Regions from separate parts of the Pseudomonas sp. BGA-UO-ETr-WB11 genome, predicted to be linked through region 2. Evidence: riboswitches for the same ligand, from Rfam matches in the RefSeq annotation. Region 2 holds a riboswitch; each other region holds the start of a gene.
The links. Region 2 has a riboswitch for cobalamin ahead of cobW (cobalamin biosynthesis protein CobW). Riboswitches for the same ligand answer to the same signal wherever they lie in the genome.

Region 1 (10,618 bases), on a different contig from region 2:
CCGCGCCAGCAACGAAATCACCAATGCGCTCGCCGTGCAGGTTGAAGCGCTCCACCAAGCCATCAAGGGCGCTGGTGAGCATTTCCTGGTTGCTGGCGGTGGCATACACCGTATTGGAACGGGCGAAAGGAATACGGTTGCCGCCAACAATGGCGACCCGACGCAGCTGGGTCATGGAGAGTTCCTTTGAGAATGCACAGTAAGTCCCTGCAGCCTAGCGCCGTCAGCGGCCACGGCATTGGCCGGCATGCCGGATCGAGAGTCAGACGCGGTCAATTGCGCAATCCACCGGGCTGGGTAAAGTGGCGGCACTTTTGATCCACCTGCTGGAGCCCGAGCATGTCCGACCGTTACTTAGCCTTCGCCAATTCCAACCTGGGCCGCCGCCTGGTCGGCGCCCTTGGTCTGCCGGCCCCGCTGCGCCTGGAGCGCTGGCAAGCCGGACGCGTCCAGCCGGTAAACGGCGCGCTGCTGCTGGGGGGCACCGGCGCCCTGGCCACAGCCGCCAGCGCCTGTCTGAACAAACTCACCAGTGACAACTACAGCGCCGTCGAAGGTGCCTTTGGCCTGCCACGCTGGACTGCCGAGCACGGCCCAAAACTCAAAGCACTGATCTTCGATGCCAGCGCGCTAACCAGCTTTGAGCAACTGATAGAGCTGCGTCACTTCTTCCAGCCGGCCTTCAAGGGCCTGGGCAAATGCCCGCGGGTGGTGATCCTGGCGCGTGCGCCGGAGTCGCTGAAAGACCCGGTGGCCGCCAGCGTGCAGCGCTCGCTGGAAGGCTTCAGCCGCTCCCTGGGCAAGGAAATCCGCCGTGGCGGCAGCGTGCAGCTGATCTACGTCGGCAAGGGCGCAGAAGACCAACTGGAAGGCGCCCTACGCTTCTTCCTCTCGCCGAAAAGCGCCTATGTGTCTGGCCAGGTGCTGCGCCTGAGCCCGTGCGCAGCCCAGGTCAGTGACTGGAGTCGCCCCCTGGCGGGCAAGATCGCCCTGGTCACTGGCGCCAGCCGTGGCATCGGCGCCGCCATCAGCGAAACCCTGGCCCGCGATGGCGCCAAGGTGGTATTGCTGGACGTGCCCCAGGCCAAAGACGCGCTTGATGCCCTGGCCGCGCGCCTTGGTGGGCAGGCCCTGGCGCTGGATATCTGCGCCGTGGATGCCGGTGCGCAACTGGTGGCGGCACTGGCCGACGGCGTCGACATCGTCATCCACAACGCCGGCATCACCCGCGACAAGACCCTGAAGAACATGAGCGAAGCGCTCTGGGACTCGGTGATCAACGTCAACCTGCGCGCCCCGCAAGTGCTGACCCAAGCCCTGCTGGACGCCGGCAAACTGCACGACAACGGCCGCGTGGTGCTGCTCGCTTCCATCAGCGGCATCGCCGGCAACATGGGCCAGAGCAACTACGCAGTGAGCAAAGCTGGTCTGATCGGCCTCGCCGCGGCCTGGGCGCCAGCCCTGGGCAAGCGCGGCATCACCCTCAACGCCATCGCTCCGGGCTTTATCGAAACCCAGATGACCGCGGCCATTCCCCTGGGGATTCGCGAGGCCGGCCGGCGTATGAACTCCATGAGCCAAGGCGGTCAGCCGCAAGACGTCGCCGAAGCCGCCGCCTGGTTTGCCCAACCAACCAGCGGCTGCGTTACCGGCCAGGTACTGCGAGTCTGCGGACAGAGCTTGCTCGGCGCCTAAAACGGACCCCGTAGCCCGGATGCAATCCGGGGACATTGCCCGGTTCGCAGCACGTAGGATGGGTTGAGCGTAGCGATACCCATCGGTCTCGCATTGATGGGTATCGCTACGCTCCACACCATCCTACGGTCGGTTGCCGCCCTGCCGTTCGGCGTCGTCACGACCACGGCGGCGGAACTCCACCGGGGTTTCGCCGACCCAGCGCTTGAAGGCGCGGTAGAAGGTGCTCGGCTCGGAGAAGCCGGTGCGTTCGACGATCACATCAATGCGCTCGTCGCTGTTGAGCAACAGGTCTTTGGCCAGGCGGCAGCGGTAGTCGGTAATCAGGTCATTGAAGCGCACGCCGGCCACGGCCAGGCGTTCGCGCAGGCGCCGGGCCGGCATGTTCAGGCGCGCCGCCACCTGCTCCAGGGTGGCGCCGTTATCCACCAGCAACTCGGCGATCAGCTCGCGCACCTGACGCACCAGGTCCAGACGTTCGACTTCGGCCAGTTGCCGGCGGGCTAGGGACTCGTGCATCTGCAACAGTTCCGGAGCCGCGTGGCGCGAGGCTTTGGCCAGCACGGCAGCATCAAAAACCAGCGCATAGTGGGGCTGAGCGAAGTGTGCCGGGCAACCATACACCTGTTCATAGCGCGCCAGCGGCGCCCCCTCGGCATGCATAAAGTGCACTTCGCGGGGTTTGAAGTCGCCCTCAGTGAGGGCGCTGAACATACGAATCACCGCCCCGGAGAGCATCTCCGGGAAGTGCCGGGGCACATCAGCGCTCATGCAGGTGGTTAACGTGGCCATCTCGCCCTCGACCTCCAGCTTGGCGCTCAAGCTGTCAGAGAGCAGGCGTACATAGCGCAGGGCATGGCGCAAGCCATCACCGAAGGTTTCGCTGGACAGAAACATGTACTCCAGCAGCAGGCCGTGAAATGCCGGCAGGTGCTGAGCCAGGTGCAAGCCTACATGTTCTTCGCCGCACTCTTCGCTGGCGGCCTTCCAGAACAGCACTTGCGCCATGTGCGGGTAGCGGCCGCTGGGCAATACGCCGGCCGGCATGCCCAGCCGCGCCAATACCCGATCAGGATCGGCACCACTGGCCCGCAGCGCGTCGAACGCCAGACGCATCAGCGCCACATCGTCGGTGAGATCACGCATAGATAAGAATTCTTGTTATGAATGAGGCGCAGCCATCTTAGGCGGCTCTAGCCTAAGGCTTCAAGGTCGGATGTGGCCGGCCAGTCGATTGACTGGCGCGCCGTTACGCTCGGCCCCACGGCCAATGCCCGCGCTGACCAAGTCGCTAAGCTGCGGGCCACTTCGCCCAAGGAATCCGCCTATGCCCACCGTCTGGCAGCACCTCGCCACGCCCCCAGCCCTGCCTGGCCTGTTTGTGCGTGCGGCCTTGCGCCGCGGCATTCGCGGCCAGCAATTGCCGAACCTGGGCTTGCGTGCCGAACTGAGCGTCGATCCCAAGCACTTGACGCAGTATCGCCAGGTGTGTGAGATCGCCAACAGCGCCTACCTGCCAGCGGCGTATCCGCACATTTTGGCCTTCCCACTGCAAATGCAATTGCTCACCGATGCGCGCTTTCCGCTGCCGCTACTGGGCCTGGTACACGTGGAAAACCGTGTACGCGTGCTGCGCCCCCTCGGCGGCCTTGGGCCCTTTACTGTCAGCGTCGAGCTTGGGCCACTGCAGCCCCACAGTAAGGGCGGCGTGTTCAGCCTGATCACTCGCCTGGAAGACCAGCTGGGCCTGCTCTGGGAAGGCGAAAGCCGCATGCTCTGCCGCGGCCTGCCGGTGCCCGGCGTAGCGGTCAACCCTGCGGCGCAAACGCCACTTCCCCTGCGCGAGGTGGCGCAGTGGAGCGCACCGGCGGATATCGGCCGCCGTTATGCCCGTGCCTCGGGTGACTTCAATCCAATCCACCTGAGCGCCATCAGCGCCCGACTGTTTGGTTTCCCCCGCGCCATTGCCCATGGCTTCTGGAACAAGGCGCGCACCTTGGCCGAACTGCAACAGCACCTGCCCGACGCGGGCTACGAACTAAGCGTGCGCTTCCAGCAACCGTTGCTGCTGCCCGGCTCCGTAACCTTGCAGGCCAGCGCCCCTGGCCCCAGCGGCCAACTCAGCCTGCAAGGCAAGGATGGCGCCGTGCATATGAGCGGCCGCTGGCAGCCCTGCGACCCTTGCGATACGGCACACAAGGCTTGAAGCTATGCGGTACTTAGGAGTACCGCATGAACCTCAGCGAACTGACTCAACGCCTGCACGCGATCCGCGACCAGAACGACTGGCAGCGTTTTCACAACCCGAAAAACCTGGCCATGGCCGCCAGCGTGGAAATGGCCGAGCTGGTGGAAATCTTCCAGTGGCTGGAACCCGCCGAAGCCCGCGCCCTGACACCCGCCCAGCGCGAACACGCGGGTCAGGAAGTGGCCGACATCCTCATGTACCTGACCCTGCTGTGCAGCGAGTTGGGCATCGACATGGACCAGGCCCTGGAAGCCAAGCTGGCCGACAACGAACGCAGGTTCGCGGTATGAGCGCGCCTGACGACCGCCACTTCGACCAACTGGCCACCCGTTTTGCCGAAAAAATCTACGGTGGCGCCAAGGGCGCTATCCGCCTCGCCGTGCTCCAGGCTGACTTGCGCGAGGCGCTGCCACAGCGACCGTTGCGCGTGCTGGATATCGGTGGCGGTCTCGGCCATATGGCCCTGTGGCTGGCCGAGCAAGGTCATCAGGTGACCTTCACCGAGCCTGCCGCACCGATGCTTGAAGGCGCCCGCGAGCGCTTTGCCGCCGCCGGCCAGAGCGCCACGTTTATCCAGGCGCCATGGCAGGAATTACCGGGGCAATTTCAGGGCCCCTTCGACCTGGTGCTCTGCCACGCCGTGCTGGAATGGCTGGCCGAGCCCTACAGCATCTTCCCGGTATTGCGTCAGCTCACCACTGCCGAGGGCTGGCTGTCGCTGGCCTTCTACAACAAGGACGCGCTGATCTACCGCAACCTGCTCAAGGGCCATTTCCGCAAATTGCGCGAGCACAGCTTTGCCGGCGAAAAGCAGAGCCTGACCCCGCAGCAGCCCCTCGATCCGCGCGAGCTGGCGACGCAACTTGCCGTGCACTGGACGGTCGAAAGCCAGAGCGGCGTGCGGGTGTTCCACGACTACATGCCGCGTGAATTCCAGGAGAAAACCGCCACTCATAATCTGGCCGAGCTGATCGAGATGGAGCTGGCCTACCGCCGCCATCCGAGCTTTGCCGGTTTGGGTCGTTACCTGCACTGGATCTGCCGCCCGAATCTGACGGAGTAACCATGAGCCTGCGCATTTTGTTGATCAGCACCAGCCTGACGCTGACCGCCTGCTCCAGCCCCAACCCCTACAGCCCGCAATCCACGCCGCTGCCACCCGCACCGGCGGCTGCCGCACAGACCTTCGACCGCAGCGCCTACCCGGCCGCGCCCCGCGACTACGGCCGTTACCGCAGCTGGGCCTGGCAAAATGGCCAACTGCCGGCCGGTGCCGGTTGGGCGGACCCGGCACAGATCGCCGAACTGCTCGCCAACAGCCTCGACCAGCACGGCCTGCGCCCGGCCCAGGGCGGCGCCAAGGCCGATCTGTTGGTCAGCAGCCAGGTTCGTACCGAGCGCCGTCAGGTGGAAACCTACGATGACCGCGGCGCCTACTACGGCCACAGCCCGTACGGCAACACCTACGGAGTGGCCGGCAGCGTGCCGCTGCGGCGCACCTACGAGGAGCACTACCTGATTGTGCAGGTCCGCCTGCTCGAGGCCGCCAGTGGCGTAGAAGTGTGGAGCAACAGCGCCGAGAACCGCACCACCGATGACGGCCAGGCCGCACGCAACAAGGTGCTACGCCAAACGATTCAGGACGCCCTCAGCAACTACCCGCCCGCGCCTTAAGTCTGTTAACTGCGTGATGGGTTACGCCGCTTCGCGGCTAACCCATCCTACGATTGCAGGCAGCGTAGCCCGGATGCAAATCCGGGAAATTCAGCATGCTGATTCCATGATCCCGGATTACATCCGGGCTACGGAGCGGCGTTTTTTGTGGGAGCGGTCTTGACCGCGAAGCCGGCAAGCCAGAGCTTCGCGGTCAAGACCGCTCCCACCCAGACTACCTGCCAATATCGCGTAGCCCGCCCCAACAATTCGCCGGCGCCCGGCAAGCGATACCCATCAATAGTTCACGCCAATGATCAACGGAACGGCGGTTCATCGAAGCTGCGCAGCTTGCGTGAATGCAGGGTGTTGAGTTGGCTGCGCAGCAGGTCGAGGGCGGCCAGGCCGATGGTCAGATGCTGGCTAACCGCGCGCTCGTAGAACGCCCCGGCCGAGCCCGGCAGCTTGATCTCGCTGTGCAGCGGTTTGTCCGACACGCACAGCAGCGTGCCGTAAGGCACCCGCAGGCGATAACCTTGGGCGGCGATGGTGCCGCTTTCCATGTCCACCGCCACCGCGCGGGCGAGGTTGATCTGCGGTCGCTCCTGGGCCCAGCGCAACTCCCAGTTACGGTCATCGTAGGTCAGCACGGTGCCGGTACGCAGGCGCTTTTTCAGCGCCTCGCCACGTTCACCGGTGACGTTCGCCGCCGCTTCCTGCAAGGCCTGCTGCACCTCGGCCAGGGCCGGGATGGGAATATTGGTCGGCAGCACCCGATCGAGGATGCCGTCGCGACGCATATAGGCGTGGGCCAGCACGTAGTCGCCGATGGTCTGCGATTGGCGCAAGCCGCCGCAGTGGCCAATCATCAGCCAGCAATGAGGACGCAGCACAGCAAGGTGGTCGGTGATGTTCTTCGCGTTGGAGGGGCCGACGCCGATATTCACCAAGGTCACGCCGTGACCATCGCTGGCAACCAGGTGGTAGGCCGGCATCTGGTAGCGGTGCCAGACCACGCTGTCGATCACCGCCTGCATCACCTCTTCATCCATGTCGCACTCGACCATCACGTTGCCAGGCAAGACCATGCGCACGTAACGCGGATTGCTGCGCAGTTGCTCGACGCCGTGGCGGATGAACTGATCAACATAGCGGTGGTAGTTGGTCAGCAGAATCCATGGCTGTACATGCCGCCAGTCGCTGCCGCTGTAGTGCTGCAGGCGCTTGAGGGAGAAATCCACCCGCGCCGCATCGAACAGCGCCAGCGGCATCGGGTCGGCGTCCTGCCAGTCATAGAGACCGTCGGCCACGCCATCGGTGGCAGCCGACAGGTCGGTACTGGGAAACACCCGCGCCAGTTCAGCAGCGGTTACCCCGGCGGCAGCCAGTTCTTCGCCATGCTCGACGACGTAGGGATAGGGAATGTTCTGCTCGCTGAGGCCGACTTCAACAGTCACGGTGAAGTCACTCATCAGCGGCCCAAGCTGGTCGAGCAGGTAGCCGCGAAAGGCGTCTGGATGGGTGACGGTGACGCTGTAGGTCCCCGGGCTTTCCATCTTGGCATAGGCGCGCGTGCTGCTCGGCACCTCGCCCTGGCAGGCGTAGATCAGGCGCAGCAAGGGGTAACGAAACTCGCTGCGCTGGGCCTCAGTCGGCCGCTCGCGGGTTTTCAGGTAGTGCCTGATAGCCTGGCCGAGGGCTGAACAGGAGCGGGCATGCAGAGCGGCCAGGCGATCAACCGCCTCTTCGGCAGTAGCGGCGACAACAAAGTCATCGGTACAAAGGTTCACAGAGCATCTTCCTGGCTGATCGGACAGGCTCTATCTTGCCCTGATCCGCCGCGCCTGTGATAGCGCGACGTGACCCGTCGGAACATGCCACGCGGCGCTAGCCAAGCCGCCGCGTCAGCGCTGCTCGACTCAGGCCGCCTGATGCAGTCGGGCGTTAAACAGTGGCCCGCGGCTATATACAGACAGCGCCTTGGCGGCGGCCAGCACTCCCAGATCGACCAGCGGTTCGATCAGGATCACGCTCATATACGCCAGGCCAAAGCTACCCACGGCCATGAGGTTGTCACTGGCAAAGCCGTTGCCATACAACGCCCAGAAACCAACCCAGGCCACGATGCCGCCCTGATAGGCCGTCGACAGTGTCAGCGCCTGTTTGTAGGAGAGGTCCACATACGCGGTGCCTGGGGCAATGATGCGTTTGGCCAGCACGCTGATCGCCCACAAGGGCACCAGCAAGGTGGTGACGTTCATGCCGTACTGAGGCAAGTCGAACTGGGCGAACAACAGCCCCTGCAAGAGCAGGCCGGCGGCTAGACCGATGGCGGCCGCACCGGCACCAAACAGCAGCAGCAAGGTCGAGCCGAGGATCAGGTGTACCTCGGAGACCCCGACCGCCTGATGCGGGAAGACCTCGAAGAAGCAGAAAACCAGCGCTGTGGTCAGCAGACTGCGCAACGCCAGAGCAGCAAGGCCGCCATTGCTGCGCACGCTGTCGAGTGCAAGTTTGCTCGTCAGCCCAAGGGCCGTGACTGCGGTTGCGTAGCTGAGCATAAGTTTGGCGCCTTCAACGACGCCGGGTTCGATGTGCATAGAGATTCCTGTACCGCGCCCACCGCGCGATGATCCGGATTGAGGGAATGGGCATAAGCGCCCGACTTCGATGGCAGGTCTCCTGGCTCACGGTTTAACACTTCGCCCGCCTTCCCAGCCTTACTGGCCAGTGGCGTATGGGCGTCATCTACCGTTTACAGTTGCGGGGGCAGCCATGGCTTCGGCACCTGTTGGGGTGCCACCATGTTCCCTTTTCATCCAGTCGCGTGACACGAGCTGGAACCATCGGCGGCCACCTTACCCGGCGGCCGTTAGAAATGACAGAGCCCGGCGTTTACCGCGCAGGTAAACCAACGGACTGAGTAGCGCCTGACGCCGCATGACGCAAGCAAGTGAAGACGCCACTGGCATTGGCGCACAGCTGCCCCTGGGCATCGTGCAGCGTGGCCTGCACCGCGATCTGTCGCCCGTTACGCTGCAGCACGCGGGCCTCCGTACGTAGCGGCAAGGCCGTAAGACCAATCGGGCGCAGGTAATTCACTTGCAGGCTAGCGGTCACGTAGACCTCCTCGGCACTGGCCTGCGAGTACACCGCCAATCCCAGCGCCGCATCGAACAGCGTGGCGGTGTAGCCGCCATGCACACCGCCGAGCGGATTGAAGTGCACGGCCGGCGGCTGACTGCTGAAACCCGCCACCCCGGCTGCGGCCTGCAACTGAGAGATCCCGTAGTCCGCACCAATATCACCGGCCAGCCAGGCCTTTAACCGCTCAAAAAGACTGGTGTGCATAATGCTCAGTCCTCAGCTCAGGTGCGGCGTACTGCGCGCCAGCAGCGCCTCGACATTCACCCCACGCGGCAGGGTGCCGTAGACGCGCCCGCAGTGACCCAGGCGGCTGGCGATAAAGGCGTCGCTCACCGCGGCATTGCCGGCCTCCAGCAGTAGCTTGGCCTGCAGGGCGATGGCCACGTCCTCGGTCAGTTGGCGGGCGCGGTATTGGATGTCGTCTTTGTCGGCGAAGGCGTTTTTCAACTGGCCGATATGGGCGTGCAGGCGCGCATCGCCATGGCCGTCGCCGAGCTCGGCAAACAGCGCATCGAGCACACCCGGCTCCTTGGACAAGGCGCGCAGCACGTCCAGGCATTGCACGTTGCCGGAGCCTTCCCAGGTGGAGTTGACCGGCGCTTCGCGGTACAGCCGCGGCAGGATGGTCTCTTCGACATAGCCGGCGCCGCCCATGCACTCGGCGGCTTCATTGATCATCGCTGGCGCGCGCTTGCAGATCCAATACTTGCCAATTGCCGTGACCAGGCGAGCGAACTTCTGTTCCTGCTCGTCATCCCCACGGTCCAGGGCGTGGCCCATGCGCAGGGTCAGGGCCAGGGCCGCTTCGCTTTCCAGGGCCAGGTCGGCCAGCACGTTTTGCATCAGCGGTTGCTCGGCCAACAACTTGCCACTGACCTGGCGGTGCGCGCAGTGGTGCGCGGCCTGGGTCAGGGCCTGACGCATCAGGCTGCTGGAGCCGACCATGCAGTCAAAGCGGGTCAGCGCCACCATCTCGATGATGGTCGGCACGCCGCGCCCCTCTTCACCGACCATCCAGGCCAGGGCACCGCGGAACTCCACTTCGCTGGAGGCGTTGGCCCAGTTGCCCAGTTTGTTTTTCAGGCGCTGCACATAGAACTGGTTACGCGAGCCGTCCGGGCGATGGCGCGGCAGCAGAAAGCAGGTCAAGCCCTTGTCGGTGTAAGCCAGGGTGAGGAAGGCATCGCACATCGGCGCCGAACAGAACCACTTGTGCCCTACCAACTCATAGGCCTGACCCGGCCCGCCAGCACTCACGGCATGGGCGCGGGTGGTGTTGGCGCGCACATCGGTGCCGCCCTGCTTCTCGGTCATGGCCATGCCAATGGTGACACCGGCCTTGTGCTCCATTGGCACGTTGCGTGGGTCGTACTCGCTGGCGAGGATCTTCGGCAGCCAGATCTCGGCCACCTCAGGCTGCAGCTTGAGGGCCGGCACCGAGGCGAAGGTCATGGTCAGCGGACAGCCACTGGCGGCTTCGGCCTGACTGTGCAGATAGGTCAGGCCGGCGCGGGCAACATGGGCACCGGCACGCGGATCGGTCCAGGGCAGCGAGTGCAGGCCATGCTCGATGGCTGTGGCCATCAGCTGGTGATAGGCCGGGTGAAACTCCACCAGATCGGCGCGATTGCCGTAGCGATCATGGCTCTTGAACACCGGTTTGTTTTCATTGGCGAGAAAGCCCGCCGCCATCAGCGGCCCGCCGGCCAGCGCACCATAGGCATCCAGTTTGTCGGCCGCCCAGCCAGCGCCGAAGCGCTGCACCCACTCTTGCAATGGCCGGTCGAGGCGGTACAGGTTGGCGCCATCGAGGGACGGCACCTGATTGAACACGTCGTGGGTTTCGGCGTACTGATGCAGGCTCATGGGACAGTC
Region 2 (10,618 bases):
ACGCCGCATCCGGACTGGCGTGATGCTTGACAATGGTGGCATGCGGCTAACCCACCCTACGGTCCGGTGAGCGCGAACGAGCGCTGCGTAGCCCGGATGCAATCTGGGAATATCGAGTGCAAATGCCCCGGATTTTATCCGGGCTACGAACATGATCATGCTTCCTCGCTATCAATCAGCAGGTTTTCCAGGGCTTCGCGGTACTCGCCGGGATGCTGCCAGAGGCCGCGTTGCTGGGCTTCGAGTAGGCGCTCGAGGATGTCCTGCAGGGCGCCGGGGTTGTGCTGCTGGATAAAGTCGCGGGTGTTTTTGTCGAGCAAATAGGCATCGGTGAGCAGTGCGTACTGGTGGTCGTCGACCAGTTCGCTGGTGGCGTCGAAGGCGAATAGGTAGTCGATGGTCGCCGCTAGCTCGAACGCGCCCTTGTAGCCGTGGCGCTTCATGCCCTCGATCCACTTGGGATTGGCCGCACGGGCGCGCACCACGCGATTGAGTTCTTCCTTCAGGGTGCGGATGCGCGGCGTATCCGGCTGGCTGTTGTCGCCGTGATAACTCGCCACCTTGGCACCGCGCAGGGTTTCCACCGCGGCTAGCATGCCGCCCTGGAACTGGTAGTAGTCGTTGGAATCGAGGATGTCGTGCTCGCGGTTGTCCTGGTTGTGTAGCACCGCCTGCATCTGCTCCAGGCGTTCGGCAAACTGCGCGCGCGCCGGGGTGCCTTCGCTGTGGGTGCCGTAGGCGTAGCCGCCCCAATTCAGGTAGACCTCGGCCAGGTCCTCGCGGGTTTGCCACAGACGTTCTTCGATAGCGTTCTGCACGCCCGCGCCATAGGCGCCGGGCTTGGAGCCGAACACCCGCCAGCCGGCTTGCTGGCGCGCCTCGGCTTCGTCCAGGCCGCTGTCTTGCAGGGTCAGGGATTCACGCCAGACCCGCGCCGACAGTGGGTTCATCTCTTCTGGCTCATCGAGATCAACCACCGCCTGCACAGCGTCATCGAACAGGCGGATCAGGTTGCTAAAGGCATCGCGGAAGAAGCCGGACACGCGCAGGGTCACGTCCACCCGTGGGCGGCCGAGTTGCGCCAGCGGCAGCACCTCGAAACGCTCGACGCGCTGGCTGCCGGCCTGCCACACCGGGCGCACGCCCATCAGCGCCAGAGCCTGAGCCATATCGTCACCGCCGGTGCGCATGGTCGCAGTGCCCCACATCGACAGGCCGAGCTGACGCAGGTGGTCGCCGTGATCCTGCAGATGCCGCTCCAGCAGGCGATCCGCCGCCTGCACGCCGATTCGCCAGGCAGTCGGTGTGGGCAGGTTGCGCACATCGACGCTATAGAAATTGCGCCCGGTGGGCAGCACATCCAGGCGGCCGCGACTCGGCGCGCCACTCGGCCCGGCGGGAACGAAACGCCCGCTTAGCGCCGCGAGCAGGCCGTGAATTTCGGCCGGGCCGCAGGCATCCAGCAGCGGCGCGATCTGCTCACGCAAACGCTGCAACACCTGGGTGCTTTCCGCACCAACGGATTCAAAATCCGCCGCGCTAATCAACTGCAAGGCCAGCAGTTCCAAGCGTTCACGGGTATCGCCCGCGCTGCGCCAGCTGTCATCGCTCAGGCGCTGCAACAGCGCCGGGCGCGGCCCCTGCCAAGGTGCGGCCATGTCGCAGTCAAGCGGATCGAAGCCCAGCTCCAGATCGCGGGCCAGAGCGCGCAGCAGGCTGGCATTGCCGCCCTGACCATCGCCACGGGGAATGCGCAGCAGCGCCAGCAGGGTGTCGCGGCGCAGGGTGCCGGCCGGTGATTCGCCAAACACATGCAGCCCATCGCGGATCTGCGACTCCTTCAAATCGCACAGGTAGGCGTCGAGTTGCGGCAGCCAGCTATTGGGGTCTTCGTTCAGTTGCAGGCCCAGCTCGCGGTCGAGGCTGGCCTCGCGCACCTTGAGCAGAATCTCGCCGCGCAGTTCGGCAGCGCGGCGCAGGTCGAGCTGGCTGGCTTCGTAATATTCGTCGGCCAGGCGCTCCAGATCGCGCAGCGGGCCGTAGCTTTCGGCGCGGGTCAGCGGCGGCATCAGGTGGTCGATAATCACCGCCTGGGTGCGCCGCTTGGCCTGCGCGCCCTCGCCCGGATCGTTGACGATAAACGGGTAGATATTCGGCAGCGGGCCGAGAATCGCGCTCGGCCAGCACTGCTCGGACAGGCCGACGCTCTTGCCCGGCAGCCATTCCAGATTGCCGTGTTTGCCGACGTGGATCACCGCGTCACAAGCAAAGGCCCGGCGCAGCCAGCAGTAGAACGCCAGGTAGCCATGCGGAGGCACCAGATCGGGGTCGTGATACACCGCCGCCGCATCCAATTGATAACCACGGGCCGGCTGGATGCCGACAAAGGTCAGGCCGAAGCGCAGGCCGGCGATCATCAGCCGACCGCTGCGGAACATCGGATCACTTTTCGGTTCGCCCCAGCGTTCACGCACCGCCTGCTGGTTGGCCACCGGCAAGCTGTGGAAAAACGCCAGGTACTCATCCAGCGCCAAGCTCTGGGCGCAGGGCCGCGCGTCGAGGCTGTCCAGCTCATTGGTCACGCCGCCGAGCAACTGGTGGATCAGCGCGGTGCCGCTGTCGGGCAACCCGGCAACCGGGTAGCCCTGCTGTTGCAGCGCCTTGAGGATATTCAGCGCCGCCGCCGGGGTATCCAGGCCAACGCCATTGCCAATGCGCCCATCGCGAGTCGGGTAGTTGGCCAGCACCAGGGCGATGCGCTTGTCGGCGTTGTGTTTGCGCGCCAGAGCAATCCAGTTACGCGCCAGCTCGGCGACAAAGTCCATCCCCGGCAGATGGGGCTGGTAACAGACCACATCGCTCTGGCTGCGCTCGCTGCGCCAGGCCAGGCCCTTGAAGCTGATCGGCTTGGTTATCAGCCGGCCATCCAGCTCGGGCAGCACGATATGCATGGCCAGGTCGCGCGAACCCAGGCCCTGGTCATTGGCTTGCCACTGCTCATGGTTATCCAGCGCGCAGATGGCTTGCAGCACCGGGATATCGCGGCGGAAAGGTCGTGCGCTCGGCGCTTCCGGGTTAGACAGGGCGAATGCAGTGGTGTTGATAATCAAGCGGGCATCGGCTTCGTCCAGCCAGTCCTCGACTTGGGCCAGGCAGGCCGCTTCCTTGAGGCTGGCCACGGCAATCGGCAGCGGATTAAGGCCATGGGCCTGCAAGCGCTGGCAGAACACATCAATAAAGCCGGTATTTGCCGCCTGCACCTGGGTGCGGTAGAACAGCAGCGCCGCCACCGGCGCACCGACCTGCCAATCAGCTTGCCAATCAGCCAGGCTCGGGGTGCTCAGCTGCGGGTGATACAGGCCCACGCGCGGCAGCGGCTGCGGTTCTACCCAGGGGTAGTCACGCTGCAACCAGTGGCTGGCGATGCAGTTGAACAGCTGCTGGGCATTGGCCGCCCCGCCCTGGCGCAGGAACTGCCAGAGCCGCTCGGCCTCCGCCAGCGGCACGCTACTCAACGCCATCAGTTCCGGATCGGGATTGTCGCAACCCGGCACCATGATGACTTGTGCGCCGCGCTCGGCCAGCTCGACCAAACGCTCGATGCCGTAGCGCCAGTAGCTGACGCCACCGTGCACGGAAATCAGGATGACCCTGGCGTGCTGCAACACCTGCTCGACGTAAAAATCCACCGAGGCGTGATTGCTCAGCTGCGCCGGGCTGGCCAGGCGCAGGCTCGGGTAATCCGCCGGCAACTGCCGCGCCACCTCCGCCAACAGCGACAACTGCGAATCGCCGGTGCACAGAATCACCAGCTCGGCCGGGGTCTGGCCGAGGTCGGCGATGCTGTCGACCGGCACTTGGCTGCCGGGTTGGGTGCGCAATAAGTGCATGGGATCAGGCGTTCCGTAGGAGCGGCTTTAGCCGCGAAGCCGCGTTCGCGGCTAAAGCCGCTCCTACACTCATCAGGCCAGCGCCGCCCGTAGTTCGGCTTCGATAGCGGCTTGATCGAGGCTCTGGCCGATCACAATCAAACGGGTGATACGCGCCTCGTCGGCCTGCCAGGCGCGGTCGAAGTGTTTGTCAAAACGCTGGCCGACGCCTTGCAGCAGCAGGCGCATCGGTTTGCCGGGAATCGCCACAAAGCCCTTGATGCGCAGAATGCCGTGGGTGCTGACGGCGCTTTTCAGCGCTTGCAGCAGACGGGCTTCCTCGGCTTCAGGCAGCTCGATGGCGAAGGAGTCGAACTCGTCGTGATCGTGTTCTTCATGGCCTTCCAGGTCATGGTGGGTCTTGCGCGCATCGATATGCAGCTCGGTCTCGCAGTTCAGGCCCAGCAGCACATCCAGCGGCAGCTCGCCGCCATGGGCTTCGATGATTTTCACTGCGGGCGGCAGTTCCTCGGCGACTTCCGCACGCACCGCAGCCAGGGCGGCGGCGTCGAGCAGGTCGGCCTTGTTGAGGATCACCAGGTCGGCGCTGGCCAACTGGTCGGCGAACAGCTCATGCAGCGGCGATTCGTGGTCCAGGTTCGGGTCAAGCTGGCGCTGCGCGTCGACTTGCTCAGGAAAGGCGGCGAAGGTGCCGGCGGCCACGGCCGGGCTGTCGACCACGGTGATGACCGCATCGACGGTGCAGGCGTTGCGGATTTCCGGCCAGTTAAAGGCCTGCACCAACGGCTTGGGCAAGGCCAGGCCGGAAGTTTCAATCAGGATGTGGTCGAGCTCGCCACGGCGTGCCACCAGCTCGCGCATCACTGGGAAGAATTCTTCCTGCACGGTGCAGCACAGGCAGCCGTTGGCCAGCTCGAAGATGCGGCCGTTGGCGTCTTCTTCGCTGCAACCGATGGAGCACTGCTTGAGGATTTCGCCGTCGATGCCCAGCTCGCCAAACTCGTTGACGATCACCGCGATACGCCGACCGTCGGCGTGGCCGAGCATATGCCGCAACAGGGTGGTTTTGCCGGCGCCGAGGAAGCCGGTAACGATGGTGACGGGAAGTTTGCTGAAGGTTTTCATGGGTGGCCTGCGCAGCGTCGAAGGGTTCGGCGAGCAGGCAGGCGGCAACGGGGGCAACGCCAACGCGTCGCAACCCTGCACCACCGGAGCACCCCGCCCGGTTGTCAAAAACATTGCGAGGCAGGTCTCCTGGCTCACGACCCGCGCGTTGCGCAGTTCCTTCACCTTCCCGCCGGCAGGCAGTGGTGTATCGAAGGGGGTTTGGTCGTTCACAGTTGCGGGGGCAGCCGCGGCATCACCGCGTTCCCTCTTAGCTTCGGCGCATAACCGAAGAACCTCGAATGCCGCGAAGGCTACGCAGTGACTTGGGGCAGGTCAATGCCATGGTTGACGCTCGGGGGCGCTTCGTGATGTTCTAAAAAGCTGTTTCAGGTGTCTCGCACCGTCGTGTGTGGGGTGAAACGGGAAGCCGGTGTGAGTCCGGCGCTGCCCCCGCAACGGTAAGCAGACGCAAGGGTTGTGTTAACCACTGTGCCTCGGCATGGGAAGGTCAACCCTGAACTGTCCACGACAGTCGTCGCAAGCCCGGAGACCGGCCTGAGCCTTGTTTGGCAATCCGCGGTGGGCGGGTGCGCGCCGGATTTTTAGCTCGCCCCGGGCTATTGTCGTGCTGCGTACCTTCTCTCGCGTTCACTCCCCACAGAAGGTCACACCATGTCCGGCACGCTGTCCTCTTTAGCGCCCCTTGCGCAAGCTCTTAGCCTTGTCGCTAACACCTGCGCCACCTGTACGCGCGCGTGACCCGCTGAACATGCACTACGTAGCGGGACTGGGTTGCCGGCAGAATTGCCCACTGAGCGAGTTGCGCGACCTGCTGCAACACACGCTGACCACCCATGACCTGCCACTCAGCGCGCTTACCGGCCTTGCCAGCAGCCAACACAAACGAGGGGAACCTGCGTTGCTGCAACTGGCCAGCGAGTTGCAAATCCCCCTGTACTGGCTGAGCAGCGCACAGCTACAACCTTATGATGCGCGCCTAAGTCAGCACTCAGAACTCAGTCGACAACTGACCGGCAGCGCCGGAGTGGCCGAAGCCTGCGCGCTGGCCCAGGCCGAATATCTCAATGGTGGCCGCGCCACGTTACTTGGCCCCCGCCAGCACAACGCCCGCGCCACCTGCGCGATCGCCGTCGCCCCAATCACGGAGCCTGCATGACCGTCTATTTCATTGGTGCCGGCCCCGGTGACCCGGAGCTGATCACCGTCAAGGGGCAGCGCCTGCTGCGCAGTTGTCCGGTGATCCTGTATGCCGGTTCACTGGTGCCGGAAGCGGTGCTCGAAGGCCATCGCGCCGAACGACTGGTCAACACCGCCGAACTGCACCTGACACAAATAATCAAGCTGATCCGTGAGGCCCACGACAAAGGCCAGGACGTGGCCCGCGTGCACTCCGGCGACCCGTCACTGTACGGCGCCATCGGCGAACAGATCCGCCACCTGCGAGCACTGGCGATCCCGTTTCAGATCATCCCCGGCGTCACGGCCACGGCGGCCTGTGCGGCGCTGCTGGAAAGTGAACTGACCCTACCCGCCGTCTCGCAAACCGTGATTCTTACCCGCTACGCCAGCAAGTCGGAGATGCCCGCCGGTGAGCAACTGGCTGACCTCGCCCGCCATGGCGCGACCATGGCCATTCACCTGGGCGTGGTGCACCTGAAAAAAATTATCGCCGAACTGCTGCCGCACTATGGCGCCGATTGCCCGATTGCGGTGGTCCATCGCGCCAGCTGGCCTGACCAAGACTGGGTCAGCGGCACCCTGGCGGATATCGAGGCCTTGGTGCAGGCCAAAGGCTTTCGCCGCACGGCCCTGATTCTGGTTGGCAGAGTCTTGGGCGCCGAGGACTTTGCCGACTCCGCGCTTTACCAACCCGGCACTCAGCACCTGTTCCGCGCAGGTAACACGCCTGACTATTGAGGCTGGCGCCGACGCCCCATCACCACGCACATGACCAAAGCAAATGTGACCGTACCCAGCAGGACGTGGTGTTCAAAAGCGCTGCTCCCGTGCTCGTCAACCACAGGACCTCTTGAGCCGTTTGCAGCTCGCAGCTCTTGCGTTCACATTGATGTGCACAGAAGCAAGGCCTCGAGACCTGTATAATCTCCACCCCGTTTTCCTCCTGTGCGCCTGCTGTGCACTTACTGAGTTCTTCTAGCTATGCCCCAGGTTATTGCATTGGAAAAAGACCTTTCTAATCAGCACGTTTTAAGCAGGAAATTCAGCGTTGCGCCGATGATGGATTGGACCGACCGCCATTGCCGGTTCTTCCTGCGCCTACTCTCCAAGCATGCCCTGCTCTACACCGAAATGGTCACCACCGGTGCGGTGCTGCATGGCGACCGGCAGCGTTTTCTACGTTACAGCGAGTGCGAGCACCCGCTGGCGCTGCAACTGGGCGGTAGCAATCCGGCTGATCTGGCAGCTTGCGCGCGCCTGGCTGAGGACGTTGGGTATGACGAGGTCAACCTAAATGTTGGCTGCCCCAGTGATCGGGTGCAGAACAACATGATTGGGGCCTGCTTGATGGGCCATCCGCAGCTGGTGGCCGATTGCGTCAAGGCCATGCAGGATGCAGTGAGCATCCCGGTAACGGTCAAGCATCGAATTGGTATTAATGGTCGCGACAGCTACGCCGAGCTGTGTGACTTCGTCGGTACCGTTGCCGCCGCCGGTTGCCGCAGTTTTACCGTGCACGCACGGATCGCCATTCTCGAAGGCCTGTCGCCCAAGGAGAACCGTGAGGTGCCGCCGCTGCGCTACGAGGTCGCCGCCCAGCTCACGCACGACTTCCCCGATCTTGAGTTCATTCTCAACGGTGGTATCAAAACCTTGGATGAGTGCCGCACGCACCTGCAGACCTTCGATGGCGTCATGCTGGGCCGCGAGGCTTATCACAACCCCTACGTGTTGGCGCAGGTCGATCAACAGCTGTTCGCCAGCAACGCGCAGGTCATTGGCCGCGCCGAGGCGCTGCGCCAGTTGCGCCCTTACATCGAGCAGCATCTGGCCGAAGGCGGCGCGATGCACCACATCACACGGCATGTACTGGGTCTGGGCCAAGGTTTCCCTGGCGCTCGGCGCTTTCGCCAGCTGCTCTCGGTGGATGTGCACAAGGTCGATGACCCGCTGCAACTGCTGGATCAGGCCACTCAATTGCTTGAGGGTCACTAGGGTCTATTCCCGTTTCATTCGCGGCCGCGCCGGAGCCTGTTTTTGCGCGAGGCAAGACGCGAGGAGCGTGATTGGGTTGTTCCAAATAAGCGACGAGTAACGCCGCCTCGCACAAAAACAGGCCCGGCCCTTCGGGTTGCGCGAGAAATGGCCCCCACTGTCGTTGCAGGACTTGGCAAGGGAATAACCATTACCTACGTCCTGCGCCTAAGCGGGGGCCATTTCTCGCAGCAACGCAGCTCGCGATGAAACGGGAGTAGACCCTAAGCTCTGTTGAGTGGTGGCGGCTGCTCGGGTAAGGTCAAGGGATCAGCATCGACAAGGCTTCGTCATGACTTCCAAACTGGATCAACTCAAGCAGTTCACTACCGTGGTGGCCGATACCGGCGACCTTGACGCCATTATTCGTCTGCAGCCCGTGGATGCCACCACCAATCCATCGTTGCTGCTCAAGGCCGCTGCGCTGCCGCGTTATGCGCCGCTGCTGCAGAACGCCATTGGCCATTGTGACGGCGACTTGGGCTTGGCCTGCGACCTGTTTGGCGCCAGCGTCGGCCAGGAAATCCTCAAGGTCATTCCCGGACGAATTTCCACCGAGGTCGACGCCCGCCTATCGTTCGATACCCAGGCTACCCTCGCCCGCGCTGAACGCCTGGTCGGCCTTTACGAGCAGGCCGGGGTCGGCCGTGAGCGGGTACTGATCAAGATCGCCGCTACTTGGGAAGGCATCCGCGCCGCTGAACAACTGGAGCGCCAAGGCATCCAGACCAACCTGACCCTGCTGTTCTCCTTCGCCCAGGCTGCTGCCTGCGCCGATGCCGGGGTGTTTCTGATCTCACCCTTCGTTGGCCGCATCTATGACTGGTACAAGAAGACCGAAGGCCGCGACTTTGTCGGCGCCGAAGACCCTGGCGTGCAGTCGGTTACACGCATCTACAACTACTACAAAGCCAATGCCTACAGCACCGTGGTGATGGGTGCGAGCTTTCGCAATGTCGGCCAGATCGAACAACTGGCCGGCTGCGACCGCCTGACCATCAGCCCAGAGCTGCTGCAGAAACTGGCCGACGAACACGCCCCACTGCCTCGCCTGCTCGCGCCGGGCAATGCCGGTGAGTCCCGCCAAACGCTGGGCGAAAGCCAGTATCGCTGGGCCATGAACGAAGATGCCATGGGCACCGAGAAGCTCGCAGAAGGCATTCGCCTGTTTGCACGCGATCAGGAAAAACTCGAAGCCCTGCTGAAAGCCCTGGCCTGAAACGACAATGGGCGATCCTGTGAGGGATCGCCCATTGCCATCAAGTCGGTTGCGGCGTTGTCAGTGCTGGCGTTCCAGCGCGCTGACGAGGTCGTGAAAAGCCTCACGGTTGGATTCATTCAGGCTCATCAGAATTTGGTGCGCTTCCAACACCTTGGCCTTAACCACGTCTTCTGACTGATCCTGCGAGGGCAAATCCGCCAGGCATTCTGGGCATGGCAGCGGGCTTTCGACGATATTGAACACCTGATCGAAGCCCATGGATTGCAGCAAGCGGGTGATGTCATCGTGGGTCGTCACCACGGTAGGCAGCAGGCCGATTTTTTGCCGCGACAGGATCGACAACTTGGCCAGCAGGCCGAGCGTGGTGCTGTCGATACTGCGCGTTTCGGTCAGATCAATGACGATGGCCGAGAAATTCAGGGAGGTGAAAATCTTCTCAATCGTCGCATCCAACGCCGAACACAGGGTCAGACGGACTTCTCCGACGAACTTTAAAACAAATGTGCCGCTTTGCTCGGCAAACTGGATTTTACCAGTACTCATGCAAGGTTCCTGCTCATCACCAGCAAGGCGATATCATCCGGCATATCGCCCAGCTTGGCCAGACCAAAGACTCGACGCAACCCATCAAGCGTGCCGCCCGCACTGGATACCAACTGCGGCAGGAGGGTCTCTTTCTCTTTGAGTGTATCGCCAGGCAAAAGGTCCAGGATGCCGTCAGACAGCAACGTCAGGCTGAAACTCTCCGGTATCTGCATGACATGATCCTGATAGGTGGCTTCGGCAAACAAGCCCACCGGCAAGCCGCGCCCCTGCAAATAGTGCGACTCACCTTCACTGAACAGCACGGGCAGCGGCAGATGGCCGCCGATGCTGTAGGTCAGCGAGCCCGCCTGCTCATCAATCACCCCGCCAATCATGGTCACGTGCTTACCCAGCTTGCAGTTGAGCAGGCCACGGTTGATATGGGCGAGCACATCCGAGGGTTTGAACTCCGGGAGCACCCCGCCGCGGCGCGATTCATAGAGCAAACGGGTGGTCATGAACTTCAACAGTACGGTGACAAAGGCCGATGAAGCGCCATGGCCAGAAACGTCAGCCAGGTAAAACGCCACGCGGTGCTCATCGAGGCGGAAATAATCGACAAAGTCGCCAGACAGATAAA
Region 3 (10,618 bases), on a different contig from region 2:
GCCGTGGGCGTAACCACTGGCATCTCCGCGGCCGACCGGGCCTGTACCGTGCAGGCGGCTGCGGCGAAAAACGCCAAGGCCGACGACATCGTCAGCCCAGGCCATATTTTCCCGCTGATGGCCCAGCCCGGCGGCGTGCTGGCCCGCGCCGGTCACACCGAAGCGGCCTGCGACCTGGCGCGCATGGGTGGTTTCGAGCCGTCCGGGGTGATCTGCGAAATCATGAACGACGACGGCACCATGGCCCGTCGCCCTGAGCTGGAAGTATTCGCCCAGGAACATGGCATCAAGATCGGCACCATCGCCGACTTGATCCACTACCGACTGATCCACGAACGTACCGTTCAGCGGATTGCCGAGCAGCCGTTGGACAGCGAGTTGGGTTCGTTCAACCTGGTGACCTACCGCGATGCAGTCGAGGGCGATGTGCACATGGCCCTGACCCTGGGGCAGATCAGCGCCGACGAACCGACCCTGGTGCGGGTGCATAACATGGAGCCGCTGCGCGACCTGTTTATGGTCAAGCAGCCGGGCCGCTGGAGCCTGCGCGCCGCCATGGCCAAGGTTGCCGAGGCGGGCAGTGGGGTGGTCTTGCTGCTGGGTAATCCGCTCAGTGGCCAGGAGTTGCTAGCCCATCTGGAGCAGCAACTGGGCAGCGATGCCAAGGTCACCACGCCGACCACTTACAGCACCGTCGGCGCCGGTTCGCAGATTCTGCGTGACCTCGGCGTGCGCAAAATGCGCGTGATGAGTTCGCCGATGAAGTTCAACGCCATATCCGGCTTTGACCTGGAAGTTGTAGAATACTTGCCCTCTGAATAAACCCAACTGGGCGCCTCGCGGCGCCCAGGTTGTTTAATCCTGCTCTTTTATAGATACGAGAATGCCCATGACCCTGAAGACCATCGAAGGTACCTTCATCGCCCCCAAGGGCCGTTTTGCCCTGGTAGTCGGCCGCTTCAACAGCTTCGTGGTTGAGAGCCTGGTAAGCGGTGCCGTTGACGCACTGGTCCGCCACGGTGTGAGCGAGAGCGACATCACCATCATCCGTGCACCGGGTGCTTTCGAGATTCCGCTGGTGGCGCAGAAGGTTGCCCAGCGTGGCGAATACGCCGCCATCATCGCCCTGGGCGCTGTGATTCGTGGCGGTACTCCGCACTTCGAATACGTCGCTGGCGAATGCACCAAGGGCCTGGCCCAGGTGTCCATGGAGTTCGGCGTGCCGGTGGCCTTTGGTGTGCTGACCGTTGATTCCATCGAACAAGCCATCGAGCGTTCCGGCACCAAGGCCGGTAACAAAGGCGCTGAAGCTGCACTGTCTGCTCTGGAAATGGTCAGCCTGCTGGCGCAGCTGGAGGCCAAGTGAGTTTTAACAGCGATCTCGATCATCCCGCCCAGCCCGACGAAAAGCCGGCCAAAGGCAAGACCGCTGCGCGCCGCAAAGCGCGCAGTCTGGCCATGCAGGCCCTGTATCAGTGGCACCTGGCCGGTCAGTCGGTAAACGAAATTGAAGCCCAGTTCCGCGTCGACAATGATTTTGTCGGCGTTGATGGCGCTTACTTTCGGGAAATCCTCCACGGTGTTCCGCAGAACAAGACCGAGTTGGATGACGCCTTCGCCGGTTTCCTAGACCGCCCGCTGGAAGAACTGGACCCGGTTGAGTTGGCGATCCTGCGTCTGTCGGCCTACGAGTTGCGTCATCGCATCGACGTGCCTTACCGTGTGGTGATCAACGAAGGCATTGAGTTGGCGAAGATTTTCGGCGCCACCGATGGCCACAAGTTCGTCAACGGCATCCTCGACAAGCTGGCCCCCAAGCTGCGTGCCGATGAAGTGCGTGCTAACAAGCGCTAAGTCTTTTGCCCGTCGGCGCTCCTGTTTGGGGGCGCCAGCTCGCCCCGCAACGGGGCGCTGACGCATGGGTGAGTTCGAGCTGATTCGTCATTACTTCGCTGCCGCGCCCTGTGCGCAGGCGGCCGAAGGCGTGGCTTTGGGCATTGGCGATGATTGCGCCTTGCTCGATCTGCCGACTGGCGAGCAGCTGGCGATCTCCACCGATGCCCTGGTCGCCGGGGTGCATTTTCCTGATCCTTGCGATGCCTTTTTGCTCGGCCAGCGCGCGTTGGCCGTGGCGACCAGCGATCTGGCAGCCATGGGCGCGACGCCGCTCGGTTTTACCCTGGCGCTGTGTCTGCCGCAGGCTACGAATGATTGGCTGCAGGGCTTTGCTCGCGGGCTCAATCAGATGGCCGAGCAGTGCGGCCTGGCGTTGATTGGCGGTGACACCACCTGCGGGCCCTTGAGCCTGACGGTTACGGTGTTCGGTCGCCTGCCGCGGGGTCAGGCGTTGCTGCGCAGCGGCGCCCAGGTCGGCGATCTACTGTGTGTCGGTGGCAGCCTGGGCGATGCGGCAGCGGCCTTGCCCCTGGTGCTGGGTCAGCAGCAAGCGGCGCCGGAGGTGGCGGCCGCGTTGCTGGCCCAGTACTGGTCGCCCAGGCCGCAACTGGCGCTGGGTCAGGCACTGCGCGGCAAGGCTTCGGCGGCGCTGGATATTTCCGATGGCTTGCTGGCCGATTGCGGTCATATCGCCGCAGCTTCCGGCGTGGCGTTGCAGATTGAGCTGGCGCGTGTGCCTTTGTCGCCAGCGATCCTGGCCTTGCTCAGCCTGCCGGCGGCGCAGCATTGCGCCTTGAGTGGTGGCGATGATTACCGTCTGGCCTTTACTCTGCCCGCGCAGCATTTGTCGGGTTTGCAGGCCGACGGCTGGGCGTTGCAAGTGATCGGTCAGGTGGTGGCCGGGCAGGGCGTGCAACTGCTCGATGAACAGAATCGCGTCATTACGCCGCCACAGCGCGGTTATCAACATTTTCGGAGTTCGGGTGACTGACACAAACAAGGCGCCACCGTCGGTGTGGCGCAACCCTTGGCATTTTCTCGCCTTTGGCTTCGGCTCCGGCACCTTGCCCAAAGCGCCCGGCACCTGGGGCTCGCTGCTGGCGCTGGCATTTGTGCCGCTGTGGCAGCTGCTGCCGGCATGGGGCTATGGGCTGATGCTGGTTGTAACCACCATGTTCGGTTGCTGGTTGTGCGGCAAGGTGGCCCGCGACCTTGGCGTGCATGACCACGGCGGCATCGTCTGGGATGAGCTGGTCGGGGTGTGGATCACCCTCTGGCTGGTGCCGGCGGGTTGGCAGTGGCTGTTGCTGGGGTTTGTTCTGTTTCGCCTGTTCGATATCGTCAAACCGTGGCCAATTCGCTGGATTGATCGGCATGTCCATGGTGGAGTGGGAATCATGCTGGATGATGTGCTGGCTGGGGTCTTCGCCTGGTTGAGCCTGCAGCTGATTATTCTCGGATTGAGTTGAACGGAGTCACCATGCTGGGGCGTTGGCTGGGCATGTTGTTGGGTGGGTTGTTGAGCTGTACGGCGGAGGCGGTAGAACAGACGCTGCCGGCTGAAATTCGCGTGGCCGGTGAAGCCTGGGAAGGCCACAGCAACGCCGATGGTTCTGGCCTGGCCTGGGATGTGCTGCGCGCCGTGTTCGAGCCGGCGGGCGTCAAGCTGGTCGCCAGCAGTGAGCCCTACACCCGCTCCATTGGTCTGGCCCAACGCGGCAAGGTGGATGCAGCCCTTGGTTTGTATCCTGATGAGGTGGATGACCTGGACTTCCCGCGTTGGCCCTACGCCGCCGACCGGGTGGTGGCCCTCGGTTTGACCCGTCTGCCCCAGCCGACCCTGCAAACCCTGGCCAATTACCGGCTGATCTGGGTGCGTGGTTACGCCTTTCAGGATCAACTGCCCGGCATTTCTCGCTACCAGGAGGTGCAGCGCCGTGATGGCATCCCGGCGATGTTGCGCGAGGGGCATGCGGATTTTTATATCGACGACGATGCCGAGGTGGACTTCCTCCTCGCCAGTCTTGAGCAGTCGACGGATCTGCGGGTTACCGAGTTGCAGTTGTTGCCGCTGTACCTGGCTTTTGCCCGCACCGAACGTGGTCGGGCGCTGAAGCAGCTCTACGAGCAACGCATGGACGTGCTGGCGCGCAACGGCAGTCTGCGCGCCATCTTCAAACGCTGGAAGGATCACTACCCCTATGACTCAGCACAGGAACCGCACCATGGGACGCCTTGAACGCTTGCTTGTTGCCAGTCTGCTGGCGTGTGTTGGCAGTGCCCAGGCGGCCACTCAGGTGCAGGTGGTGGGCCTGTTTCCGGGGGCGGCGGTGCTGAATGTCGACGGCCTGCGCAAGCTGGTCAAGGTCGGCCAGACGGGCCCTGGCGGCGTTCAGGTGATCAGCGCTGACAGCCGCGGTGCGGTGCTCCGGGTGGATGGTGTGGAGCGGCCCTACAGCCTCAGTCGTGAGTCGAGCGCCGGCTTCGCCGCGCCGGGCAAGAGCCAGACCAGCATTGCCCGCGGTGGCGATGGTCACTACCGGGTGGCCGGTTCTATTGGCGGCCAGCCGATGCAATTTCTGGTGGACACCGGCGCCACTTCAATCGCCTTGAATGAAAGCCAGGCACGGCGTCTGGGCATCGATTTTCGTACCCAGGGTCGGCCGATGGTGGTCAACACCGCCAGCGGCACCGCGCGGGCCTGGCTGGTAAACCTCAATCGGGTCAAGGTCGGCCCGCTCGAGGTGCTCGGTGTCGAGGCTGCCGTGCTGGAGGGCGAGTCGCCCACCGACGCCTTGCTGGGCATGAGCTTCCTCAATCGCGTGCGCTGGCGTGAAGATCAAGGCTTGCTGGTGCTGGAGTCCAAACTCTAATCGGCTGTGCCGATGGTTATCCCGCACAATTCAAGCTGCCTGGCCGGCAGATGCTGCTGCTACAATGCCCGCCCTGCGTTTTTCCGCCCTTTGATTATCAGGAGCATCCGGTGTCTGTCGTGTTTGTCGCCGCCTCCCAACTGCCTACGCCATTTGCGCTGTTCACCATGCACGGTTTCCTCGACGAGGCGACCGGCAAGGAACACATCGCCCTGACGCTTGGTGACTTCAGCGATGGCGCCCCGGTACTCGGGCGTCTGCATTCCGAATGCCTGACCGGCGACGCCCTGTTCAGCCTGCGTTGCGATTGCGGTGCGCAACTGCAAGCGGCCCTGCAAGCGATTGCCGATGAAGGTCGCGGCGTGCTGCTGTACCTGCGCCAGGAAGGTCGTGGCATTGGCCTGCTGAACAAGATCCGCGCCTACGAGCTACAGGATGGCGGCGCCGATACCGTCGAGGCCAATGAGCGTCTGGGCTTCGGTGCCGATCAGCGTGACTACGCCATCTGCCAGCCGATGCTGGAGCACCTTGGCATTAGCGCCATCAAGCTGATGACCAACAATCCGCGCAAGGTCAAAGCCCTTGAGCACTATGGTCTGCGCGTCGCCAGCCGGGTGCCGCTGCAGGCCGGGCAGAATCCGTACAACAAGAAGTACCTCGCCACCAAGGCCGGCAAGCTCGGCCATATGCTCGGCAGCCTGCACCAGGGCGAGGTCGAGTTGGAGCCCAAGGCGTGACCCGCAATGACGTGCGCCGCCGTCTGGCCCTGGCCTGGTGGTGGCAGGTGCTGGTGACCCTGGCGCCGTTGTTGTTGCTCAATGCCCTGTTTGCCGCCGAGAGTGCGTCGTCACTGCTGGCCATGCCGCTGTTTATCGCCGGCTTGGCCTCAATGTTTGTCAGCCTGCCGCTGTTTCATCGCTTCAAGCATGGCCTGATCGCCACCGAAAAAGCCCTGGATACGCCGGACGAGCCCGCTGCCTGGGTTGCCTTGGCGCGCATCCGGCGCCTGGCCTTTGTTGGCGCCGCGTTGCCCGCCTGGATCGCCGCCCTGGCGATCTTCGCCGGTCTGCCGGCCTTGCCGCTGATGCTGCTGGCGCTGTCCAGCCTGGTGCTGTTGTACCTCTACCGCATTCCTCGTCAGCTCGGCTGATGCGCCTGCTTGCGCTGCTGCTCTGTGTGCTGGCCCTGCCGGCGCATGCGCAGCAGCGGGTGGTCAGTCTGGCGCCGTCGCTGACTGAGCTGATGCTGGAGCTGGGCGCTGCCGAGCAGCTGGTCGGCGCGCTGGGTGAGCGGCCGGCTGCGCTGGCGGCCTTGCCCTCGGTGGGTGAGCCCGGACAGCTGGAGTTTGAAACCCTATTGAGTCTGCAGCCGGACTTGGTGTTGCTCTGGCCGGACAGCATCAACGCCGCCCAGCGCCAGCAATTGCGCGACTTGCACATTCCCCTCTACGAGGCCGAACCCCATAGCCTGGAACAACTGGCGAGCCAGGTGGCCGAACTGGGTGCGCGCGTTGGCCGTGCCGAGCGGGGTCGCCAGCTGGCCGTGCAGGTACGTGATGAGTTGGCCCGTTTGCGTGCGCGCTATCAGCGCCCGACGCCGTTGCGGGTGTTCTATCAGGTGTGGGACAAGCCCTTGTATACCTTGGGGGGCGAACAGATCATTTCCGACGCTTTGCGCGTCTGCGGGGCGCAGAACATATTTGCCGACCTGTCCCTGGCAGCCCCACAAATCAGCCTCGAAGCCGTGCTGGCGCGCGACCCTGAGGTGATTCTGGTCAGCGAGGCGCAGCTGCTGCCCGCCTGGCAGGCCTGGCCACAACTGCAGGCGGTGCAGCATGGCCAGGTCTGGGTGATTCCTGACCGCGGCCTTGAGCGTCCCAGCCTGCAGATGCTCAAGGCCACCGCGCAGTTGTGTGAGCGGCTACGTTCGGCCCATTAGTGCTACTGCGGCGTCCAAGTGACGGCTAGCAGGCCGGTACGCCCCGGCTCCTGGTAGCCGTAGGGAGCTGTCGGGTCAAGGGCGTAGCTGGCGTCAAAGCGCTGGTACAGCGAGGTGTAATAGTCCTTATCCAGTACGTTGTTGAGCAGCAGGTCCACGCGCAGGCTGGCACTGGCTTGCCAGCTACTGCGCAGGTCAACCAGGCCATAGCCAGGCACGGTCTGCCGTTCAGCGCTGTAACTCGAGTCAACGATGCTGTAATCGTAGCTCTGGCTGACTGCACGCCAGCTGGCCCCGGCGGAGAACGCACCGAAGGTTCGATCCAGATCGATAAAGACGGTGCGCTTGGGGGTGAGTTGTAAGGTCTGGCCGTTATCGCGGTTGCGCGAGTCAACCAGGCTCAAGCCAAGGCTGGTCTGCCAGCCCAGCAGCTCCTGGCTGAGGCTGGTTTCGAAACCGTTGATGCGAGCCTGTCCCACGTTTTCGGTGCTGTTGCCCTTGTAAGCGATCAAGTCTGTGATGTCGTTGCGGTATAAGGACGTTTCCAGCTGGCTGGCGCCCAACTCTGCACGCCATTGCAGTTCCCAGGTTTTGCTGGTTTCTGCCTTCAAATTCGGGTTGCTGTAGCCCGGATAGTAGAGATCAGTGAAGGTCGGCGCGCGGAAGCCTTCGGCGTAGCTGAGCTGCCACTGCTGGCCAGACTCAAGCGGCAAGCCAAGCGCACCATTCCAGCTGTTCTGCGTGCCGTAGAGCTGATTGTCATCGCGGCGCATGCCCAGTTCGCTGAACATTTTCTCGCCATTGAAGCGGTACTGAAACAGCGCCGCACTATTGCTGCGGCTGTCTTCGGCGTAAGCCGTGCTGCTGTCGAGTTTGTCCTCATACCAGTCGCCGCCCAATGTCAGTTGGTTGGCCGGGTTGAGGTCGAGGCGATTGAGCCAGCTGGCGGAGTGGCGGGTGGTGGCGTTGAGGCCGTTGTTCCACGGCATAGCTGCACCGACAGCCTTGTTGCGGTCATAGCTCTGACCTAGCTCCAGGCGACTATTCCACGTGTCATTGATCTGGCCTTGCAGGAAGCTGCTAGCGCTGCTGACTCGGAACTGGTCGCTGGGCTGTGCTGGGGCCTGCTCGTAGGCGTCGTCGTACTCGTTTTTGCCGTGTTGCTCGTTGTAGTTGAAGCCGGCCTTCCAGTCGTCATTGAACTGATGATCGAGGTTGAGGTACTGCGCCAGATTGCGTTGACCCTCGGTATCGCTATCGGCACCGACGTTGTCGCGGGTGCTGTCGTGGCCGTTGCTCTCGTCGAGGCTGCCACCGAGGCTGAAGCGAGTGCGCGTATCACCGCCGCTAACGCTGACGCTGCGTTGGTAGGTTTGCTTGCTGCCAGCGGCAAGACGGACCGACGGATTCAGCCCGGCCTCGCCATGGCGGGTGAAGATTTGAATGACCCCACCAATGGCGTCGGCACCATACAGCGATGATCGCGCTCCGCGGGTCACTTCCACGCGTTCAATGTTGTCGATGCTCAGGTAATCCAGGCGTGCAATACCGCTGGCGGCTGAAGCAATACGCTGGCCGTCGACGAGGACCAGGGTTTGGGCAGACTTGGTGCCGCGCACTGAATAGGACACCAGGCCGCCGCTGCTGCGGGTGACGACGCCGGGCACGCGGTTTAGCAGGTCAGGCACATTGCGCACTTGCAGGCGCTCAATGTCTTGGCGGGTGAATACGCTTGCTGCGCTGATGGCGGCTTTCTTGGGTTCGGCTACACGACCAGAGGTAATCACCAGCGCCTGGGCCTGCAGGGCTTCGTCGGTGTCGATCGACTCGGCGTGAGTCGTGAACGGCAGCAGGGCAACAGCCAGGGCCAGGGGAGACAGTTTCATTAACAATCCTCAAAAGTAAGCGAAGCTTTCGAGGAGGGCGTTGGCCAGCGATGCGGTGCAGGGAATTCCGGGCAGCCGACAATGCTTGCCGGTGTTTGCCCTCCGCAATACCAGTCACGTCCACCAAGGCCGGTCTCCGGACTGCCGAGCGACGTCTACCAACCTTCCCAGGCGAACCCAGTGGTCTATCAGGCAGACGTTGCAGCGCTGCGTTAGGCAGGCTGCGCTCGGTTACCGTTGCGGGGGCAGTGCTGGCTTTGACCAGCTTCCCGTTTCAGGCTGCAGCATCAGGGCTGGCAGCACACCGTGGCGGATAAAAAACGTCGCGCACCTTAAGGTGCGCGGTGGATCAGGAACAAGTGAAAGTGCGGCAAGCCGACGTGTGGTGCGCTCATGTCACGTCGGCTGCGCCTGCTGTAGCGTTACAGGCAGGCCAGGCGCTCACGCACGGCGGCTTCGATGCCGGCGGCGTCGAGGCCACATTCGGCGAGCATCTGGGTCGGTTTGGCGTGCTCGACGTAGTAGTCCGGCAAGCCCAGGTGGAGCATCGGCTTGAGCAGGTTTTCGCTGGCGAGGAACTCGCTGACGGCGCTGCCGGCGCCACCCATGATGCTGTTTTCTTCGATCGTCACCAGCAGCTCATGCTCAGCCGCCAGTTGGCGCAGCAGGGTTTCGTCCAAGGGTTTGACGAAACGCATGTCGACCACAGTGGCATCGAGCAACTCACCGACCTGCAGGGCTTCAGTCAGCTGCACACCGAACACCAGCAGAGCCGTTTTCTGACCCTGGCGGCGCACTACGCCCTTGCCGATTTCCAGCGGCGTCAGCTCTTGCTCGATACGTGCATTCGGTCCGCTGCCACGCGGGTAACGCACGGCGGCGGGGCCATTGAACAGGTGGCCGGTGGTGAGCATGCGGCGCAGTTCGTTTTCATCGCTGGGCGTCATGATCAGCATGCCGGGGATGCAGCGCAGGTACGAGAGGTCGAAGCTGCCGGCGTGGGTCGGTCCGTCTTCGCCGACCAGGCCGGCACGGTCGATGGCGAACAGCACGTCGAGGTGCTGCACGGCCACGTCGTGAATCAGTTGGTCATAGGCGCGCTGCAGGAAGGTCGAGTAGATCGCCACCACCGGCTTGATGCCGTCGCAGGCCATGCCTGCGGCCAGGGTCACGGCGTGTTGCTCGGCAATCGCCACGTCGAAGTAACGCTGCGGGAAGCGCTGGCTGAACGCGACCAGATCGGAGCCTTCCTTCATCGCCGGGGTGATGCCGACCAGGCGCGCATCCTGCTCGGCCATGTCACACAGCCATTGGCCGAACACGGCGGAGTATTTCGGGCCGCTGATCTTCTTCGGCACCACTGGGGCATTAAGTGGCTCCAGCTTGGTGATCGCGTGGTAGCCGATCGGGTCCAGTTCGGCCGGGGCGAAACCTTTGCCCTTTTTGGTGCTGATATGCAGGAACTGCGGGCCATCCAGGTCGCGCATATTGCGCAGGGTGGTGATCAGCGTCGGCAGGTCGTGGCCGTCGATGGGGCCGATGTAGTTCCAGCCCAGCTCTTCGAACAGGGTGCCGGGGACCAGCATGCCCTTGGCGTGTTCTTCGGTCTTGCGGGCAATTTCCCAGGCGCCGGGCAGGCGCGACAGGACCTTCTTGCTGCCCTCGCGCATGCTCGCGTAGGTGCGGCTGGAGAGGATCTTGGCCAGGTAGTTGGACAGCCCACCGACGTTGTTGGAGATCGACATGTCGTTGTCGTTGAGCACCACTAACATGTTGGCGCCCACATCCGAGGCGTGGTTGAGCGCCTCGAACGCCATGCCGGCGGTCATCGCGCCATCGCCGATTACCGCCACGGCCTTGCGCTTGCTGCCCTGCAGCCGGGCGGCAATGGCCATGCCGAGGGCCGCGCTGATGCTGGTGCTGGAGTGGCCGACGCCAAAGGTGTCGTACTCACTCTCGCTGCGACGCGGGAAGGCGGCGATGCCGTCCTTCTGCCGTAGCGTGCTCATCTGCTCGCGGCGGCCG

Region 1: it holds a riboswitch for cobalamin, as region 2 does, so the genes downstream of both, AC56DI_RS06235 (energy-coupling factor ABC transporter permease) here and cobW (cobalamin biosynthesis protein CobW) in region 2, are expected to answer to the same signal.
Region 3: it holds a riboswitch for cobalamin, as region 2 does, so the genes downstream of both, AC56DI_RS05905 (TonB-dependent receptor domain-containing protein) here and cobW (cobalamin biosynthesis protein CobW) in region 2, are expected to answer to the same signal.

Annotation. Positions count from the first base shown of each region.
Region 1 is NZ_JCAQOS010000005.1:178,156-188,773, reverse strand. It holds gene AC56DI_RS06275 (acetyl-CoA C-acetyltransferase) at 1-175, opposite strand, end outside; gene AC56DI_RS06270 (3-oxoacyl-ACP reductase) at 340-1,695, shown strand; gene AC56DI_RS06265 (AraC family transcriptional regulator) at 1,819-2,841, opposite strand; gene AC56DI_RS06260 (MaoC family dehydratase) at 3,023-3,901, shown strand; gene AC56DI_RS06255 (nucleotide pyrophosphohydrolase) at 3,928-4,233, shown strand; gene AC56DI_RS06250 (methyltransferase) at 4,230-5,006, shown strand; gene AC56DI_RS06245 (DUF4136 domain-containing protein) at 5,009-5,617, shown strand; gene amn (AMP nucleosidase) at 5,914-7,386, opposite strand; gene AC56DI_RS06235 (energy-coupling factor ABC transporter permease) at 7,516-8,196, opposite strand; cobalamin riboswitch at 8,252-8,459, opposite strand; gene AC56DI_RS06230 (PaaI family thioesterase) at 8,492-8,947, opposite strand; gene AC56DI_RS06225 (acyl-CoA dehydrogenase family protein) at 8,960-10,609, opposite strand; gene AC56DI_RS06220 (TetR/AcrR family transcriptional regulator) at 10,606-10,618, opposite strand, start outside.
Region 2 is NZ_JCAQOS010000004.1:262,371-272,988, reverse strand. It holds gene cobN (cobaltochelatase subunit CobN) at 156-3,890, opposite strand; gene cobW (cobalamin biosynthesis protein CobW) at 3,963-5,015, opposite strand; cobalamin riboswitch at 5,118-5,310, opposite strand; cobalamin riboswitch at 5,369-5,570, shown strand; gene AC56DI_RS04420 (cobalamin biosynthesis protein) at 5,767-6,174, shown strand; gene cobM (precorrin-4 C(11)-methyltransferase) at 6,171-6,935, shown strand; gene dusA (tRNA dihydrouridine(20/20a) synthase DusA) at 7,179-8,192, shown strand; gene tal (transaldolase) at 8,524-9,450, shown strand; gene rssC (anti-sigma factor antagonist RssC) at 9,511-9,996, opposite strand; gene rssB (two-component system response regulator RssB) at 9,993-10,618, opposite strand, start outside.
Region 3 is NZ_JCAQOS010000005.1:98,355-108,972, forward strand. It holds gene ribBA (bifunctional 3,4-dihydroxy-2-butanone-4-phosphate synthase/GTP cyclohydrolase II) at 1-822, shown strand, start outside; gene ribH (6,7-dimethyl-8-ribityllumazine synthase) at 890-1,366, shown strand; gene nusB (transcription antitermination factor NusB) at 1,363-1,854, shown strand; gene thiL (thiamine-phosphate kinase) at 1,919-2,887, shown strand; gene AC56DI_RS05875 (phosphatidylglycerophosphatase A family protein) at 2,880-3,365, shown strand; gene AC56DI_RS05880 (substrate-binding periplasmic protein) at 3,377-4,135, shown strand; gene AC56DI_RS05885 (retropepsin-like aspartic protease family protein) at 4,122-4,769, shown strand; gene ribA (GTP cyclohydrolase II) at 4,880-5,506, shown strand; gene AC56DI_RS05895 (MFS transporter) at 5,560-5,919, shown strand; gene AC56DI_RS05900 (cobalamin-binding protein) at 5,919-6,707, shown strand; gene AC56DI_RS05905 (TonB-dependent receptor domain-containing protein) at 6,710-8,593, opposite strand; cobalamin riboswitch at 8,704-8,917, opposite strand; gene dxs (1-deoxy-D-xylulose-5-phosphate synthase) at 9,016-10,618, opposite strand, start outside.